Linked DNA regions of Caballeronia sp. TF1N1. The protein of the gene in region 3 interacts with the protein of the main gene of each other region in a pairwise test. Links are inferred from orthologs where the notes say so. Each region holds a gene or a part of one and is shown on either strand. Other genes may lie near its edges.

Region 1 (7,696 bases), 2.5 Mb from region 3 along the record:
GGAACTGGGCGTAGTGCTCGTCGATATCGGCGGCGGCACGACGGACATCGCCATCTTCAGCGAAGGCGCGATCCGTCACACGGCCGTGATTCCCATCGCCGGCGATCAAATCACGAGCGACGTCGCGATGGCGCTGCGCACGCCGACGCCGGACGCGGAAGACATCAAGGTGAGCTACGGCATCGCGAAGCAGGCGCTCGCCGATCCCGACGAGATGATCGAAGTGCCGGGTCTCGGCGAACGCGGTCCGCGCACGCTGTCGCGTCAGGCGCTCGCAGCAGTGGTCGAGCCGCGTGTCGAGGAACTGTTCTCACTGGTGCAGCAGGTCGTGCGCGAATCCGGCTACGAAGAATTGCTGTCGAGCGGCGTCGTCCTGACCGGCGGCGCGGCGATGATGCCCGGCATGGTCGAACTCGGCGAAGACATTTTCCTGAAGCCAGTGCGTATCGGCGTGCCGGAATACGCGGGCGGCCTTGCAGATGTCGTGCGCAATCCGCGCTATTCGACGGCCATGGGCCTGCTCGCCGAAGGACGCTCGCAACGCATGCGCGGCCGCAAGGTCGCGGTACAGAACGGATCGATGGGCCAGGTATTCACGCGCATGAAAGACTGGTTTCTCGGAAACTTCTGAATCGAATAAGAAACATAAGTAGCACGAAAGAAAAAGCAGCAGACGCTGAATATAATTCGTGCCAGTACCGGCGGCTGGCGCGCGGTGAGGGGTTGCCCGATCTCTCGCCGAATAACGCCGATCTTCATTCTTGACGGAGGCAACATGGATTTCGAAATGCTGGAAACGGAAACCAACGGAACGATCATCAAGGTGGTCGGTGTCGGAGGTGCGGGTGGCAACGCCGTGCAGCACATGATCAACAGAGGTGTACAAGGCGTCGACTTCATCGTGATGAATACCGACGCGCAGGCACTGGCTCGCTCACGCGCGCCGGCGGTTCTGCAATTGGGCATGACCGGTCTCGGTGCGGGCGCCAAGCCGGACAAGGGTAAGGAAGCGGCGGAAGACGCGCGCGAGCGTATCGCCGATGCATTGCGTGGCGCGCACATGGTGTTCATCACCGCGGGCATGGGTGGCGGCACGGGGACGGGCGCGGCGCCAGTGGTCGCGCAGATCGCGAAGGAAATGGGCATTCTGACCGTCGGCGTCGTGAGCAAGCCGTTCGAGTTCGAAGGCGGCCGCCGCATGCGCGTGGCGGAAGCCGGCTCGCAGCAGTTGGAAGATCACGTCGACTCGCTCATCGTCGTGTTGAACGACAAGCTGTTCGACGTGATGGGCGACGACGCCGAAATGGACAAGTGCTTCCAGTGCGCGGATGACGTGCTGAACAACGCTGTCGCGGGCATCGCGGAAATCATCAACGTCGATGGTCTCGTGAACGTCGACTTCGAAGACGTGAAGACCGTGATGGGCGAGCAAGGCAAAGCGATGATGGGCACGGCGACAGTCGCCGGCGTCGATCGCGCGCGTCTCGCGGCGGAACAGGCCGTGGCGAGCCCGTTGCTCGAAGGCGTGGACTTGTCGGGTGCGCGCGGCGTGCTCGTGAATATCACGTCGAGCCGTTCGCTGCGTTTGTCGGAAACGCGTGAAGTGATGAATACCATCAAGAGCTACGCGGCCGACGACGCAACTGTGATCTTCGGCGCGGTGTACGACGACGCAATGGGCGACGCCCTACGCGTGACGGTGGTGGCAACGGGCCTGGGCCGCGCGGCGAAGAAGCAGCAGCAAGCGCCAATGACCCTCCTGCGCACGGGCACCGACAATCAGCCGGTCGCGCATGCGCACGCAACGCACAACACGTATTCGCCGCAGCATGGTCAGCCGACGGATTACGGTCAGCTGGACACGCCGGCAGTGTGGCGTTCGACGCGGGAAACGGCGGCTTCGCATGTGCAGGCATTGCAGGAAAAGGGCGTCGACACTTACGACATCCCGGCGTTCCTGCGCAAGCAAGCGGACTAAGACGGGCCTCATCGCCGAAATATGGCGACGAGCGAAGCCGTAGCACCCGTTATCACGCGCGCTGAATCGAGAAGCGCGACAATGCAGGCTTCACGTGGGGCGACTGTCCAAGGCCGCGTTCGAGGACGTATCGAATCGGACGCCAGGCCGTGGCCAGGCGCTCTCCACGAATTTGCCACTGTGCAGATGAAGCCGGTGTCGTCGAACTTCGCGATAAAGCGTCAAGCGCGGGACGATGCACTTCGCCGGAATGTGCGGGCACTGACGAGGGAAGGACCGAGCATGATCAAAGTGGGTGAAACGTTGCCGGATGTGCGTCTCTTCGAGTTCATCGAGGAGCCGAGCGAAGGCTGCGCCGTGGGACCGAACGGGTTCTCGGCGCGCGAGCGGACCGCTGGCAAGCGCGTGGTGATCTTCGGATTGCCGGGCGCGTTCACGCCGACGTGTTCCGCCAGACACGTGCCCGGCTACGTCGAGGCGGCGGAGGAGTTTTCCGCTGAGGGTATCGACGAAGTCTGGTGCGTTTCCGTCAACGACGCGTTCGTCATGAACGCGTGGGGACGCGATCTTCAAACCGCGGGCAAGGTGAAGATGATCGCGGACGGCAGTGCGCGTTTTGCCCAGGCACTCGGACTGGATCAGGATTTGACCGAGCGCGGCATGGGAATTCGTTCCCAGCGCTACGCGATGGTGATCGACAATGGCGTGGTCAAGACGCTTAATGTCGAAGCGCCCGGCAAGTTCGAAGTCAGCGACGCTCAAAGCATCCTGGCGACGTTGCGCTGAGTGAAGCGGCGTCGCGTTGTCTCTGTACAACGCCGCAGACGCACTCTCAAACAGCCGCAACTTGGGGCCGATGACCGGAAATGCCTCCATTCCGGCCATCGGCCCGTTCTACTTCATTAAATCTGTCATCGGCAGGTAACACCGGGAAACACTTGAAACCTCCCGGAGCGCGACGACGTGCACTGGATGGAGTATACTTCGGCCTATTAGCTTATATAGTGCGATTAATTCTCTTTATTGGGAATTCATATCGGAAGAAGAAAATCATGTTGAAGCAGCGAACAATCAAGACTGTAGTCAAGACCGTGGGGATCGGGCTCCATTCCGGCCGGAAGGTCGAACTGACGCTCAAGCCCGCACCGGCTGGCACGGGCATCGTGTTCTCGCGTATCGACTTGCCGCAGCCGGTCGACATTCCCGCGTCCGCGATGTCCGTCGGCGACACGCGCCTGGCGTCCGTGCTGCAGAAGGACGGCGCGCGCGTTTCCACCGTCGAGCACTTGATGTCGGCATGCGCGGGACTCGGTATCGACAATCTGTATGTCGATGTAACCGCCGAGGAAATCCCGATCATGGACGGCAGCGCGGCTTCGTTCGTGTTTCTGATTCAATCGGCGGGTATCGAAGAGCAGAACGCGCCGAAGAAATTCATCAAGGTGACGAAGCCCGTCGAAGTGCGCGACGGCGATAAATTCGCGCGTCTCGACCCGTATTTCGGCTTCAAACTGAGCTTTACCATCGACTTCCGTCACCCGGCCGTCGACAAGACCGGTCAGGCGTTGGAAGTGGATTTCGCGACTACGTCATATGTGCGTGAAATCGCGCGTGCTCGTACGTTCGGCTTTGCGCACGAAGTTGAAATGATGCGCGAACTCGGTCTCGCACGCGGCGGCAGCATGGACAACGCGATCGTGCTCGACGAGTACCGCATCCTGAATAACGACGGCCTGCGCTACGACGACGAATTCGTGAAGCACAAGATGCTGGACGCCATTGGCGACCTGTATGTCGTGGGGCATCCCCTGCTCGCGTCCTATAAGGCGTACAAGGGCGGCCACGCCATGAACAACATGCTTTTGCGCGAATTGCTCGCAAACGAAGACGCTTACGAAATGGTCACCTTCGAGGACATTCAGAAGGCGCCGCGCGGTTTCAGTTTCGACACGCAGACGGCATTTGCCTGAGTCACTTCAGGCAGCGAGTTTCAAGCGAATGAGCGGTGCGAAAGCATCGCTCATTTTTTTTCGCCTTTGCCTCGATGACGCGCGGCCATTTTCGCGAGCGCTTCCTGTAGCGGCGAAGGCGCGAGCGTCTCGGCAAGCTCGTGCAGCGCCGATGCACCCGCCGCCGACATCCGCGCTTGCTTGGGCGGCACCGCGTCCTGCATCGATTGCGGACGCACGCGCACTCTCAGCGAGTTGACCGCCCAGCCGCGTTGCTGCAGATCGGCGAGCAAAGTGGGCTCGATATGGCGCAGCCGCGCCGCGAGCGCGTTATGCGCGGCGAAAAGCGCTAGCACGCCTTCCTTGATGAAACCGGGCTCGACATTGGCCGCGAGATAATCCGGCAGAAGCGTGCTCAGATCGCGCTGCAGTGCCGCCACTTGCTCGACGCCTGCCCGCAAAGCGCGAAAGGCATCGGTGCGATCGAGGACATCGGCCAGCGCCTGTGGCTTGCGCGGATCGAACCGCTCCGGTCCAGATCTTGAATTTGTAGAAAAACGGCTCATTTTTGGCTTGAGAACGCCCGACGCAATGGTTCGATTGTAACGCGCGCCCGCGCGCTTCCCCGACGCGCAAGCCTTATTCGGCAACCGCGCCGGAACAAACTTTCAAACGGTTGACTGTCGCGTTCCCCCGACGCGCGCGAGCCCACGCGGACGTAAGGTCTGCCAAACTCGCGTGCTAAAATTCCCGATTCGATTTCACCCAATGGACTTAAGTCGCCGGGGTTCTCCGAACTCGGACGCAGCAAGCAACATGCGCCCATCCGAAGCCGCGACGCAGACACTGATCCGATGACCACCGGTTTCCTTCAGAAGATTTTTGGCAGCCGCAATCAGCGGCTGGTCAAGCAGTACCAAAAGACCGTTGTGGCGATCAACGCCCTCGAGCCGACCGTCGAGAAATACACGGACGATCAGCTACGCGCGAAGACGGACGAGTTCCGCCAGCGCGTCGCGAGCGGCGAATCGCTCGACGTGCTTCTGCCCGAGGCGTTCGCGGTCTGTCGCGAAGCGAGTCGGCGCGTCCTGAAAATGCGCCACTTCGACGTCCAGTTGATCGGCGGCATGGTGCTGCATTACGGCAAGATCGCGGAAATGCGCACGGGCGAAGGCAAGACGCTCGTCGCCACACTCGCCGCGTATCTGAACGCGCTGTCGGGCCGCGGCGTGCACGTCGTGACGGTGAACGACTACCTCGCGCAACGCGACGCCGAATGGATGGCGCGTCTTTACAACTTCCTGGGTCTTTCGTGCGGCGTGAATCTGTCGCAAATGGAACACGGCCAGAAGCAGGAAGCCTACGCGGCGGACATCACTTACGGCACGAACAACGAATTCGGCTTCGACTATCTGCGCGACAACATGGTCTACGAGACCAACGCGCGCGTGCAGCGGCCGCTCAACTTCGCCATCGTCGATGAAGTGGATTCGATCCTCATCGACGAAGCGCGTACGCCGCTCATCATTTCCGGTCAGGCCGAAGATCACACCGACCTCTACGTGCGCATGAATGCGCTCCCGCCGCTGCTCGAACAGCAGATCGGCGAGGAGAAGGCGGACGGCACGGGCGTCGAAAAGCCGGGCGACTACACGCTCGACGAGAAAGCGCGTCAGGTGTTCCTCACCGAATCGGGCCATGAAAAGGCGGAGCGTCTGCTTGCCGAATGGGGTTTGATCGGCGAGGGCGAAAGTCTCTACGCGCCGCAGAACATCACCTTGATGCACCACGTGTACGCCGCTTTGCGCGCGCACACGCTGTTCTTCCGCGATCAGCACTACGTCGTGCAGGGCAGTGAAGTCGTTATCGTCGACGAATTCACGGGCCGCATGATGACGGGCCGCCGCTGGTCGGACGGTCTGCATCAGGCAGTGGAAGCCAAGGAGCACGTGCAGATTCAGAGCGAAAACCAGACGCTCGCTTCCATCACGCTGCAAAACTATTTCCGCATGTATTCCAAGCTGTCCGGCATGACCGGCACGGCTGACACGGAAGCCTACGAGTTCCAGGAAATCTACGGTCTGGAAACGGTCGTGATCCCGACCAACCGGGCGCCGAAGCGTGTCGACAAGCAGGATCAAATCTACAAGACATCGAAGGAACGTTACGACGCCGTCATCCGCGACATTCGCGAGTGCGTCGAACGCGGTCAGCCAACGCTCGTCGGCACGACGTCCATCGAAGCGTCGGAATTGCTCTCCGGCCTGCTCACTCAGGCAGGCATTCGCCACGAAGTGCTGAACGCGAAGCAGCACGCGCGTGAAGCGGCCATCGTCGCGGAAGCGGGGCGTCCGAGCGCCGTGACCATTGCGACCAACATGGCCGGTCGCGGCACGGACATCGTGCTTGGCGGCAATGTCGAGAAGCAGGCTTCGTTCATCGAGGCGGATCTTTCGATTGCCGAAGGCGAAAAGGCCCGGCTGATTCAGAAGCTGCACGACGAATGGCAGATGCTGCACGACACCGTGAAGGAAGCGGGCGGCCTGCATATCATCGGGACCGAGCGGCATGAATCGCGCCGTATCGACAACCAGTTGCGCGGCCGCGCGGGCCGTCAGGGCGACCCGGGTTCGTCGCGCTTCTATCTTTCGCTGGATGATCCGCTTTTGCGCATTTTCGCGGGCGACCGCGTGCGCGCGATCATGGACCGCCTGAAGATGCCGGAAGGCGAGCCGATCGAAGCGGGCATGGTCACGCGGTCGATCGAAGGGGCGCAGCGCAAGGTGGAAGCGCGCAACTTCGACATCCGGAAGCAACTGCTCGAATACGACGACGTCTCAAACGATCAGCGCAAGGTGATCTATCAGCAGCGCAACGAGTTGCTGGAAGCGACGGACGTGCAGGAAACCATCGCGGCCATGCGTCAGAGCGTGATCGGCGACCTCGTGCGCAACTTCGTGCCGGCGGGCAGTATCGAGGAACAGTGGGACGCGCCCGAGCTCGAAGAAGTGCTGCGCAATGACTGGTCGCTCGATCTCGCCGTGCAGGAGATGATCAACGAGTCGAACTCCATCGACGCCGAGGAAATCAACGAAGCCGTGCTCGCCGCCGCCGACGAAGCGTACGAGGCGAAGGTCGCCATGGTCGGCCGCGATTCATTCAGCGCGTTCGAACGCTCGATCATGCTGCAGACGCTCGACAGCCGCTGGCGCGAACATCTGGCCGCGCTCGATCACCTGCGTCAGGGCATCCATCTGCGCGGCTATGCGCAGAAGAACCCGAAGCAGGAATACAAGCGCGAGGCATTCGAACTCTTCGCGGCCATGCTCGACGAGGTCAAGCAGGAAGTCACGCGCGTCGTGATGAACGTGCAGATCCAGTCGCCGGAGCAGCTCGAAGAAGCCGCCGAACAGTACGAAGAGCGCGGCAGCCATCTGGAGAACGTGTCGTTCACGCACGCGGACTTCAACGCGCCGGCGGCAGCGCCGGCGCCGGCCGCGGTGGCGGCAACCGCCGCCGCGCAGATGGTCAATCAGGCTATGTCCGCAGGCGACGACGTCAGCGTCGTCACACGTTCAGCCGACGATCTGCCGAAGGTCGGCCGCAACGACCCGTGCCCGTGCGGCAGCGGGAAGAAGTACAAAAACTGTCACGGCAAGCTGGCTTAATAGGCTGCTCAGACGAAACGGACCAAGCGACGCAGCAATGCGTCGTTTGTCCATCTGGCGCTTTCGCGCGCGTTTCACGGCGTCGCTCCGCTCCCGGCGCG
Region 2 (3,632 bases), 2.5 Mb from region 3 along the record:
TGCAGGGCGCGCTGGACTTTTACGGCATCCGTTATACGGGCAGCGGCGTGCTCGGTTCGGCGCTCGGCATGGACAAGCTGCGCACCAAGCTCGTGTGGCAGCAGACCGGCATTCCCACGCCGCCGTTCGAGACCGTGTATCGCGGTGAAGACTACGACGCGCGCACGCACGAGATCATTGCGAAGCTCGGCTTGCCGCTTTTCGTGAAGCCGGCGACGGAAGGCTCGAGCGTCGCTGTCATCAAGGTGAAGAGCGCGGAAACGCTCGCGCCCGCGCTCGAAGAAGCCGCGAAGTACGACAAGATCGTGATCGTGGAGAAGAGCATCGAAGGCGGCGGCGAGTTCACGTGCTGTATCGCCGGCAATCTGGATTTACCGGTCATCAAGATCGTGCCGGCGGGCGAGTTTTACGACTATCACGCGAAGTACGTCGCCGACGACACCCAGTACCTGATTCCCTGCGGCCTGACCGAAGCGGAGGAAGCGCGCATGAAGCAACTGACGCAGCGCGCCTTCGACATGCTCGGCTGCACGGACTGGGGCCGCGCCGACTTCATGCTTGACCTCGACGGCAATCCGTACTTTCTCGAAGTCAACACGGCGCCGGGCATGACGGACCACTCGTTGCCGCCGAAAGCGGCGCGCGCGGTCGGCATCAGCTACAAGGATCTGGTTGTGAAGGTGTTGTCGTTGACGCTCGAAGACTAAACATTCGCACAGGACACAAGCAAACGAACCATGTGGAACAACGTTCGCCAAATGAACCTCGCCGCCAGCGCGCTGCACTTGATGCTCGTGCTTATGCTGCTGGCCGCCGCGGGCATCTGGGCGATACAGCGTCCCGAGTTTCGTCTGCGGGGTATCCAGATCGACGGCGACACGGCGCACATCAACACGCCGACGGTGCGCGCGAGCGTGGTGGGGCATCTGAAGGGCAATTTCTTCACGGTCGATCTCGATACGGCCCGCGCCGCGTTCGAGCAGATGCCGTGGGTGCGTCATGCAAGCGTGCGGCGCGTCTGGCCGAATGCGCTCGCAGTGACACTCGAGGAATACAAGCCGCTCGGCACCTGGGGCAACGACCAGTTGGTGAGCGTGGACGGTGAACTCTTCACGGCGAACCAGGGCGAACTCGACGACGACCTGCCCGCGTTCGACGGTCCCGAGGGCACGGCGAAGGAAGTGGTCGCCCGGTATCACGATTTTCAGAAGTGGTTCGCGCCGCTCGACGCGCAGCCGGAGGAAGTGACGCTGTCGCCGCGATTCGCATGGACGGTCAAGCTCTCGAACGGAACGCAGCTCGAACTGGGCCGCGAGCGCAATGAAGACACATTGCTCGAACGCAGTCGGCGCTTCGTTGCGTCGTGGCCGTCGGTGACGGGGCGTTGGGGCAACGACATCGAATACGCGGATTTGCGTTACCCGAATGGCTTCGCGATACGAGCAGCTGGAATGCGTTTCATCAATGACACCGACAAGGCCAAGAAGTAAGCAGACAAAACGGGCATGAGCACGCTATGAGCAAAGACTACAAAGACCTGCTGGTTTCCCTCGACATTGGAACGTCGAAGGTGGTCGCGATCGTCGCCGAACTGAAAGGCGAGGGCCACTACGAGGTGATCGGACTCGGTCAGAGCGACTCGAAGGGGTTGAAGAAGGGCGTCGTGGTCAACATCGAGGCCACGGTGCAATCCATTCAGCGCGCGCTCGAGGAAGCCGAGCTGATGGCGGATTGCAAGATCACGAATGTCTTCACGGGCATTGCGGGAAGCCATATCCGCAGCTTCAATTCGAGCGGCATGGTGGCGATCAAGGACAAGGAAGTCACGCAGACGGACGTCGCCCGCGTGATCGAAACGGCCAAGGCCATCAACATCCCGACCGATCAGCAGGTGCTGCATATCCTCACGCAGGAATTCATCATCGACGGTCAGGAAGACGTGCGCGAGCCTATCGGCATGAGCGGTATCCGGCTCGAAGTAAAGGTGCATATCGTGACGGGCGCGGTGAGCGCGGCGCAGAACATCGTGAAGTGCGTGCGCCGCTGCGGGCTCGAAGTGAACGACCTCATTCTTCAGCCGCTCGCCTCGTCGCTGGCGGTGTTGACGGAAGACGAGAAGGAACTGGGCGTAGTGCTCGTCGATATCGGCGGCGGCACGACGGACATCGCCATCTTCAGCGAAGGCGCGATCCGTCACACGGCCGTGATTCCCATCGCCGGCGATCAAATCACGAGCGACGTCGCGATGGCGCTGCGCACGCCGACGCCGGACGCGGAAGACATCAAGGTGAGCTACGGCATCGCGAAGCAGGCGCTCGCCGATCCCGACGAGATGATCGAAGTGCCGGGTCTCGGCGAACGCGGTCCGCGCACGCTGTCGCGTCAGGCGCTCGCAGCAGTGGTCGAGCCGCGTGTCGAGGAACTGTTCTCACTGGTGCAGCAGGTCGTGCGCGAATCCGGCTACGAAGAATTGCTGTCGAGCGGCGTCGTCCTGACCGGCGGCGCGGCGATGATGCCCGGCATGGTCGAACTCGGCGAAGACATTTTCCTGAAGCCAGTGCGTATCGGCGTGCCGGAATACGCGGGCGGCCTTGCAGATGTCGTGCGCAATCCGCGCTATTCGACGGCCATGGGCCTGCTCGCCGAAGGACGCTCGCAACGCATGCGCGGCCGCAAGGTCGCGGTACAGAACGGATCGATGGGCCAGGTATTCACGCGCATGAAAGACTGGTTTCTCGGAAACTTCTGAATCGAATAAGAAACATAAGTAGCACGAAAGAAAAAGCAGCAGACGCTGAATATAATTCGTGCCAGTACCGGCGGCTGGCGCGCGGTGAGGGGTTGCCCGATCTCTCGCCGAATAACGCCGATCTTCATTCTTGACGGAGGCAACATGGATTTCGAAATGCTGGAAACGGAAACCAACGGAACGATCATCAAGGTGGTCGGTGTCGGAGGTGCGGGTGGCAACGCCGTGCAGCACATGATCAACAGAGGTGTACAAGGCGTCGACTTCATCGTGATGAATACCGACGCGCAGGCACTGGCTCGCTCACGCGCGCCGGCGGTTCTGCAATTGGGCATGACCGGTCTCGGTGCGGGCGCCAAGCCGGACAAGGGTAAGGAAGCGGCGGAAGACGCGCGCGAGCGTATCGCCGATGCATTGCGTGGCGCGCACATGGTGTTCATCACCGCGGGCATGGGTGGCGGCACGGGGACGGGCGCGGCGCCAGTGGTCGCGCAGATCGCGAAGGAAATGGGCATTCTGACCGTCGGCGTCGTGAGCAAGCCGTTCGAGTTCGAAGGCGGCCGCCGCATGCGCGTGGCGGAAGCCGGCTCGCAGCAGTTGGAAGATCACGTCGACTCGCTCATCGTCGTGTTGAACGACAAGCTGTTCGACGTGATGGGCGACGACGCCGAAATGGACAAGTGCTTCCAGTGCGCGGATGACGTGCTGAACAACGCTGTCGCGGGCATCGCGGAAATCATCAACGTCGATGGTCTCGTGAACGTCGACTTCGAAGACGTGAAGACCGTGATGGGCGAGCAAGGCAAAGCGATGATGGGCACGGCGACAGTCGCCGGCGTCGATCGCGCGCGTCTCGCGGCGGAACAGGCCGTGGCGAGCCCGT
Region 3 (7,778 bases):
CGCCCGCCGCCTGCACGACGGCTTCGAAATATGAAGCCATTGCCTTCGACGACGTGAGCACGCCGGCGTCGTAAGGCGTCAAGCCGTACGTTTCGGCGAAACGCTTCTGCATGTCGGCTGGCAACTCCGGCAGTTCCGACTTCACGCGCGCCACCCAGCTTTCCTCGATAACCAGGGGCATCAAGTCCGGGTCTGGGAAATAGCGGTAGTCGTGCGCGTCTTCCTTGCTGCGCATGGAGCGCGTTTCGCGCTTGTCGGGATCGTAAAGACGCGTCTCTTGCACGACGGTGCCGCCGTCTTCGATCAGTTCGATCTGACGGCGTACTTCATATTGAATCGCTTCTTCGAGGAACCGGAACGAATTCAGGTTCTTGATCTCCGCGCGCGTGCCGAATTCCTTCTGGCCGACCAGGCGCACCGACACGTTGGCATCGCAACGGAACGAGCCTTCCTGCATGTTGCCGTCGCAGATGCCGAGCCACACGACGAGACCATGCAACGCCTTCGCATACGCAACCGCTTCCGCCGCGCTGCGCATTTCCGGCTCGGTGACGATCTCGAGCAGCGGCGTGCCCGCGCGATTCAAATCGATGCCCGTCATGCCCGCGAAGTCTTCGTGCAGCGACTTGCCCGCGTCTTCCTCGAGGTGAGCGCGCGTCAGATTGACGGTCTTCTCGTATGCTTCCTTGCCGGCCTTTTCATTGGCTGGAACCTGGATGGTGAGCTGGCCGCCCTGCACGACAGGAATCTCGTACTGGCTGATCTGATAGCCCTTCGGCAGATCCGGATAGAAGTAGTTCTTGCGCGCGAAGACGCTGCGCGGCGCGATATGAGCGCCGATCGACAAGCCGAAGCGAATCGCGCGTTCGACCGCGCCGCGATTCATCACGGGCAGCACGCCCGGCAACGCGAGATCGACGGGACAGGCTTGCGTGTTCGGCGCTGCGCCGAACTGCGTTGCCGCGCCCGAGAAAATCTTGGAAACGGTGGATAACTGCGCATGCGTTTCCAGACCGATGACGACTTCCCACTGCATGCTCATACTCCCGCTGCCGATGGTGCCTTGGCATGCCAGTCGGTCGCGCGCTGGAACGCGTCGGCGACCTGAAGCATCCGGGCTTCGTTGAAATAGTTGCCGACGATCTGCAGACCGACCGGCCGATTCGCATTCGGGCCTGCGCCGAAACCGCACGGCACGCTCATGCCGGGCAGACCCGCGAGGCTCACGGAGAGCGTGTAGATATCGGCGAGATACATCTGCACGGGATCGTCGGCCTTCTCGCCGAGATTCCACGCGACCGACGGCGCGACCGGTCCCATGATGACGTCGCACCGCTTGAACGCTTCCTGGAAATCGCGCGCGATGATGCGGCGAATCTTCTGCGCTTGAAGGTAATACGCGTCGTAGTAGCCATGCGACAACACGTACGTGCCAACCAGAATGCGCCGCTTCACTTCGGGACCGAAGCCTTCCGCGCGCGACTTCTTGTACATGTCGAGCAAGTCCGTGTAGTGCGCCGCGCGATGCCCGTAGCGCACGCCGTCGAAACGCGACAGATTCGACGAGGCCTCCGCCGGCGCGATGATGTAGTACACGGGAATGGAAAGCTCGGTCTTCGGCAACGATACTTCGACGAGCGTCGCGCCGAGCGCTTCGTATTGCTTCAACGCGGCGTCGATGGCGGCGCGCACGTCGTCGGCAAGGCCTGCGCCGAAGTACTCCTTCGGCATGCCGATACGCAATCCGGCGAGCGGCTTTTGCGCGTCGCCGCCGTTCCACGTCTGGCCGAGATGGCGCGTGTAGTCTTCGCTGTCGCGTTGCAGGCTGGTGGAGTCGCGTTCGTCGAAGCCACCCATTGCGTTGAGCAAGAGCGCGCAGTCCGCGGCGGTCTGAGCCATCGGCCCGCCCTGATCCAGCGACGACGCGAACGCGATCATGCCGTAACGCGACACGCGGCCGTAAGTCGGCTTGATACCGGTGATGCCGGTGAACGACGCGGGCTGGCGAATGGAGCCGCCCGTGTCGGTGCCGGTCGCGGCGGGCGCAAGACGCGCGGCGACGGCAGCGGCCGAGCCGCCCGACGAACCGCCCGGCACGGCCTTCAGGTCCCACGGATTTTTCACCGCGCCGAAGTACGAATTCTCGTTGGACGAGCCCATGGCGAACTCGTCCATGTTGGTCTTGCCGAGACAGACCATGCCCGCTTGCTTCAAGCGATCGACGACGGTGGCATCAAACGGGCTTGCGTAGTTTTCGAGCATGTGCGAACCGGCCGTGGATGCCCAGCCGCGCGTCACGAACACGTCCTTGTGCGCAATCGGCAAACCGGTGAGCGCGCCCGCCTTTCCTTCCGCGATGAGCGCGTCGGCGGCTTTAGCCTGAGCGAGCGTGAGGTCGCGGTCCATGCCGATGAAGGCGTTCAGATTCTTCGCGGCCTCGATGCGCTGCAGATACGACTGCGCCAGCTCGACCGCGGAGATTTCCTTGGAGTCGAGCGCGGCGCGCAGTTCGGTCAAACTTTTCTGATGCATTGCAGTTCCCTGATGAGCGCGGCGGTGAACGCCGCGCGGGAGTGTCGTTTCGGCGCTGGATACGCCCGACGCGTTACTTGTTCGATTGCGTTATTCGATGACCTTCGGCACCAGATACAGCCCGTCTTGAACGGCTGGCGCACTGCGCTGGAACTCTTCGCGCTCGACGCGCTCTGAAACTGCGTCGTCGCGCAGGCGCAGCGCGACTTCCTCGATCTGTTCGATCGGATGCGCAAGCGGTTCGATGCCGGAGGTATCCACGGCCTGCATCTGTTCGACGAGACCGAAGAAGTCATTCAGGCGCGCGAGCGTGGGTTCTGCCTCGTGTTCGGGCAACTCGAGCCGCGCGAGATGCGCGATACGTTTTACGTCGGTCAGGGTCAAAGACATGAAAATCACCGGAGATAAGCGTGGACTTCCCAATCTCGAAAACACACTGCGCCGCGATCGTTTGCGGCGCGCGTTGCGATCCTGGGAAAAGCGCTAAAAAGCAGACTGGCGACGGCAAAAAGTGCCATCCTTTTCCTATAGATACGCCCAAATTATAAGGTATCATTACACGTTCGACTCACATCTGGATTGACCTGCCAGCGGCTTTCTCCTTGAATCGTTAAATTGCGAGAAACGTTTACGCGACACGTCTCATCCTGCGGTAGATTTCCTCGCGGATTTGCACTTCACGGCGAACCTTCGCCGCCCCGGCAAACCGTTATTTTTTCCGCTGCCGTCCCCGGCGCTCATAGCGACGCACGGCCACCCAGCGAGACAGGATTTTTGAATGTTCGGTTTTTTGCGCAGCTACTTTTCCAACGACCTGGCGATTGACCTCGGCACCGCCAACACGCTGATCTACATGCGCGGCAAGGGCATCGTCCTCGACGAGCCATCGGTCGTTTCAATTCGCCAGGAAGGCGGCCCGAACGGCAAGAAGACCATTCAGGCAGTCGGCAAGGAAGCCAAACAGATGCTCGGCAAAGTGCCGGGCAACATCGAGGCCATCCGCCCGATGAAGGACGGCGTGATCGCCGACTTCACCGTTACCGAGCAGATGATCAAGCAGTTCATCAAGACTGCACATGAATCCCGCATGTTCTCGCCGTCGCCGCGCATCATCATCTGCGTGCCGTGCGGGTCCACGCAAGTCGAGCGCCGCGCCATCAAGGAAGCAGCGCACGGCGCGGGCGCCTCGCAGGTTTATCTCATTGAAGAACCCATGGCCGCTGCCATCGGCGCAGGTCTGCCGGTTTCGGAAGCCACGGGCTCCATGGTCGTCGACATCGGCGGCGGCACGACGGAAGTCGGCGTCATCTCGCTTGGCGGCATCGTGTACAAAGGCTCGGTGCGCGTTGGCGGCGACAAGTTCGATGAAGCCATCGTCAACTACATCCGTCGCAACTACGGCATGTTGATCGGCGAGCAAACGGCTGAAGCCATCAAGAAGGAAATCGGTTCGGCGTTCCCCGGCTCCGAAGTGAAGGAGATGGAAGTCAAGGGCCGCAATCTTTCCGAAGGCATTCCGCGCAGCTTCACCATTTCCAGCAACGAAATTCTCGAAGCGCTGACCGACCCGCTGAATCAGATCGTCTCGTCGGTGAAGATCGCGCTGGAACAAACTCCGCCGGAACTCGGCGCGGATATCGCCGAACGCGGCATGATGCTGACTGGCGGCGGCGCGCTGTTGCGCGATCTCGACCGTCTGCTCGCGGAAGAAACCGGCTTGCCGGTGCTAGTCGCGGAAGATCCGCTGACCTGCGTCGTGCGCGGTTCGGGCATGGCGCTCGAACGCATGGACAAGCTCGGCAGCATCTTCTCCTACGAGTGATACGGCCGTGACCTTCAGACTTTGCTGTTCCACGACCTCACGGTCTTCAACGCGCAGTCTGAACGCACCCGCGTAACGCGACGCGCACACGGCCCGGCTCATGTCCGGGCCGTTGTTGAAACAGCGTAGGGCAGGCTCAGCCGAAACCGGCAAACCTGCAGCATCGATCCACCCGCTCACGCCCTCGGCGCCGACCATGGAATACAGTCCGCCGCCACTTTTCAAGCAAGGCCCTTCCGCGCTCGCGCGACTGATCTTCTTTGTGGTGCTCGCCATCGCATTGCTCGTTTCGGATGCGCGGTTCAATACGCTGGAAATTGCGCGCGGCATGCTCGGCGCCGGCCTCTATCCGCTGCAACGCGCGGCGCTCGTGCCACGCGACATCTTCATGGGCGCGGCCGACCTCGCGGTTACGAGCGCCACCTTGCGCAGCGAGAACCGCAAGCTCTCCGACAAGAATCTGGACCTGTCCGTCAAGGCGGGCGATGCCTCTCAGCTTTCGGCTGAGAACGCGCATCTGCGTGCATTGCTGAATCTGCAATCGCGCGCGACGACGCAAACCACGCCCGTCGAAATCCAATACGACACGCGCGATCCTTTCACGCAGAAAGTCGTGATCGGCAAGGGTTCGCAGCAAAACATCCAGGATGGCGCGCCCGTCGTGACAGAAGACGGCGTGATCGGTCAGGTCACGCGCGTGTTTCCGTTGCAATCGGAAGTCACGCTGCTGACGGACAAGGATCAAGCGGTGCCGGTGCAGATCGCGCGCACGGGTTTGCGCAGCGTGATCTACGGCACGCCGAAAGGCGACACACTCGACCTGCGCTTCGTGCCGATCAGCGCCGACGTCCAAGCTGGCGACGAGCTCGTGACGAGCGGTCTCGATGGCATCTATCCGCCGGGACTCGCGGTGGCCAAAGTGTTGCGCGTCGACAAGCAGGCGGATACGGCATTCGCGCGCGTCGTCTGCGTGCCTATCGCCGCTGTTCGCGGCGCGCGTCAGTTGCTCGTGCTGCATTACAACGTGAACGTGCCGCCGAATCCGATCGAAGTCGAAGCCGCCGCCGCTGCAAAGGAAGCGAAAGAGAACAAGGGCAAGAAGAAGCCTACTGCGAAGGCCACGGTCTCCGCTGAAGGTGCAAGCGGCGCATCGGCGACGTCGGCCGCGTCGGCTGCCGCTCCGGTATCCGCTCCCGCTGCCGTGGAAAAGCCCGGCGCGAAACCTGCCGCGGCGAAAGCCGCCTCGGCCGCTACCGCCCGGCCATCGCAAAAAGCGCATATGCCTAAGCCCGCATCCGCGAGGGCCGCGCAATGAACCGCCCGCAATACATTCTTCAGCCGGTCAATCCGTACTTCATCACCTTCAGCCTCGCTGCAGCGTTTCTGCTGAATCTGGTGCCTTGGGGCCGGCTTATCGGCATACCGGATTTCGTCGCGCTCGTGCTGCTGTTTTGGAACGTCCATCAGCCGCGCAAGGTGGGCATGGGCATCGCGTTTCTGCTTGGGCTGTTGATGGACGTGCATAACGCGAATCTGCTCGGCGAACATGCGCTGGCTTATACCTTGTTGTCTTATGGCGCGATTACCATTCACAGGCGTGTCCTGTGGATGTCCCTGCCTGTACAAACCTTCGTCGTCGCGCCGCTTTTGGTGGGCGCGCATCTCGTGCCGTTCGTAATCCGCCTGATGACGGGCGCCGCGTTTCCCGGCTGGAGTTATCTCGTCAACGGATTTGTCGAAGCCGCGCTCTGGCCGGTCACGAGTTTTCTGCTGCTGATACCGCAACGACGCGCCGCCGATCCCGACGATACGCGCCCGATCTGAGCGCCACCGCGCGCGTGCCGCCCCCGATGCGAACGCGCGCGGACTACACTTGAATCGCGACCCACCGCGAAAGCTGCATGACCGAAATAAAGAACACCGAGCAACAGTTGTCCAGATTCCGCCTGCGCGTCGCGGCGGCGGGAATGTTCGTGTTCGTCTGCTTCGGTTTGATCGGCCTGCGTTTCCTCTATCTGCAGGTCTGGAACTTCAGCAAATACTCGTTGCAGGCAAACGAGAACCGCATCTCCGTGGCGCCGATCGTGCCGAACCGCGGCATCATCACCGATCGCAACGGCGTGGTGCTGGCGAAGAACTATTCCGCGTATACGCTCGAAATCACGCCGTCCAAGATCACCGCGTCGCTCGACGACACCATCGACGCACTCTCGCAAGTCATTCCTATCGATTCACGCGATCGCCGGCGTTTCAAGAAGCTGCTGGAAGACTCGAAGAACTTCGAAAGCCTGCCAATCCGCACGCGTCTCACCGACGACGAAGTCGCCAAGTTCACCGCGCAGCATTACCGCTTTCCAGGCGTCGAAGTGCGCGCGCGGCTCTTCCGGCAATATCCGCTCGGCATGACGGCCGCGCACGTCATCGGCTATATCGGGCGAATTTCGCAGCGCGATCAGGAGCGTATCGACGACGCGAGCGACGCCAACGACGAAGCCTCCGATCACTACGATCCGCGTCTCGACGCCAACAACTACAAGGGCACGGATTACGTCGGCAAGATCGGGGTCGAGCAGAGCTACGAAACCGAACTGCATGGTCTGACAGGTTTCGAGGAAGTCGAAGTCACGGCGGGCGGCCGCCCGGTCCGCACGATGTCGCGCACGCAGGCGACGCCCGGCAACAACCTCGTGCTGTCGCTCGATATCGGGCTGCAGCAGGTCGCCGAGCAAGCATTCGCGGGCAAGCGCGGCGCGCTCGTGGCAATCGAGCCATCGACGGGCGACGTGCTCGCGTTCGTGTCCGCGCCGAGCTTCGATCCGAATTCCTTCGTCGATGGTATCGATCAGCAGACGTGGGACGCGCTCAACAACTCGCCCGATCATCCGTTGCTGAATCGTCCGCTGCATGGCACGTATCCGCCGGGCTCGACCTATAAGCCGTTCATGGCGCTCGCCGCGCTCACGCTGCACAAGCGCACGCCCGGCTGGGGCTTTCAGGACCCCGGGTTCTTCACGTTCGGCGGTCACACGTTCCGCAACGACGTGCGCTCGGGTCAGGGCTGGGTGGACATGAATCGCGCGATCGTCGTGTCGAACGACACGTACTTCTACATGCTCGCGCGCGACCTCGGCGTGAACGCGATGGCCGGCTTCATGAAGCCGTGGGGATTCGGCCAAATTACCGGGATCGACATTTCGGGTGAGGCGCGCGGCATTCTTCCGTCGACGGAATGGAAGCGCAAGGCGTATCGCAAGCCGGAGCAGCAACGCTGGTACGAAGGCGAAACGATCAGCCTTGGCATCGGGCAGGGCTACAACTCGTTCACCATCCTGCAACTCGCGCACGCCACGGCGACGCTTGCCAATAACGGCGTCGTGATGAAGCCGCACCTGGTGCGCGACATCGAGAATCCGCTGACGAAGGC

The links.
Region 1: the proteins of LDZ28_RS00200 (region 3) and ftsZ interact in binary tests that used the Escherichia coli proteins (3 or more experiments, as listed by UniProt). The link is inferred for Caballeronia sp. TF1N1 from one-to-one orthologs.
Region 2: the proteins of LDZ28_RS00200 (region 3) and ftsA interact in binary tests that used the Escherichia coli proteins (3 or more experiments, as listed by UniProt). The link is inferred for Caballeronia sp. TF1N1 from one-to-one orthologs.

What each region holds. Positions count from the first base shown.
Region 1 is NZ_CP084626.1:2,497,712-2,505,407, reverse strand. What follows is about bases 1-2,876. They hold ftsZ (cell division protein FtsZ), read left to right. Parts: upstream 1-775; coding sequence 776-1,978; downstream 1,979-2,876. Other genes in these bases: LDZ28_RS11650 (peroxiredoxin), read left to right, coding at 2,261-2,764; ftsA (cell division protein FtsA), read left to right, coding at 1-631. In the rest of the region: lpxC (UDP-3-O-acyl-N-acetylglucosamine deacetylase), read left to right, coding at 3,031-3,948; LDZ28_RS11640 (DUF721 domain-containing protein), read right to left, coding at 3,999-4,493; preprotein translocase subunit SecA, read left to right, coding at 4,782-7,595. UniProt on the Escherichia coli protein: Essential cell division protein that forms a contractile ring structure (Z ring) at the future cell division site. The regulation of the ring assembly controls the timing and the location of cell division.
Region 2 is NZ_CP084626.1:2,503,894-2,507,525, reverse strand. Bases 845-3,632 are described here. They hold ftsA (cell division protein FtsA), read left to right. Parts: upstream 845-1,516; coding sequence 1,517-2,749; downstream 2,750-3,632. Other genes in these bases: ftsZ (cell division protein FtsZ), read left to right, coding at 2,894-3,632; LDZ28_RS11665 (cell division protein FtsQ/DivIB), read left to right, coding at 845-1,490. Outside these bases: LDZ28_RS11670 (D-alanine--D-alanine ligase), read left to right, coding at 1-707; more of LDZ28_RS11665, read left to right, coding at 738-844. UniProt on the Escherichia coli protein: Essential cell division protein that assists in the assembly of the Z ring. May serve as the principal membrane anchor for the Z ring.
Region 3 is NZ_CP084626.1:39,494-47,271, reverse strand. What follows is about bases 2,375-5,332. They hold LDZ28_RS00200 (rod shape-determining protein), read left to right. Parts: upstream 2,375-3,310; coding sequence 3,311-4,354; downstream 4,355-5,332. Other genes in these bases: mreC (rod shape-determining protein MreC), read left to right, coding at 4,551-5,332; gatC (Asp-tRNA(Asn)/Glu-tRNA(Gln) amidotransferase subunit GatC), read right to left, coding at 2,623-2,922; gatA (Asp-tRNA(Asn)/Glu-tRNA(Gln) amidotransferase subunit GatA), read right to left, coding at 2,375-2,532. In the rest of the region: Asp-tRNA(Asn)/Glu-tRNA(Gln) amidotransferase subunit GatB, read right to left, coding at 1-1,042; more of gatA, read right to left, coding at 1,039-2,374; more of mreC, read left to right, coding at 5,333-5,669; rod shape-determining protein MreD, read left to right, coding at 5,666-6,178; mrdA (penicillin-binding protein 2), read left to right, coding at 6,256-7,778. UniProt on the Escherichia coli protein: Forms membrane-associated dynamic filaments that are essential for cell shape determination. Acts by regulating cell wall synthesis and cell elongation, and thus cell shape.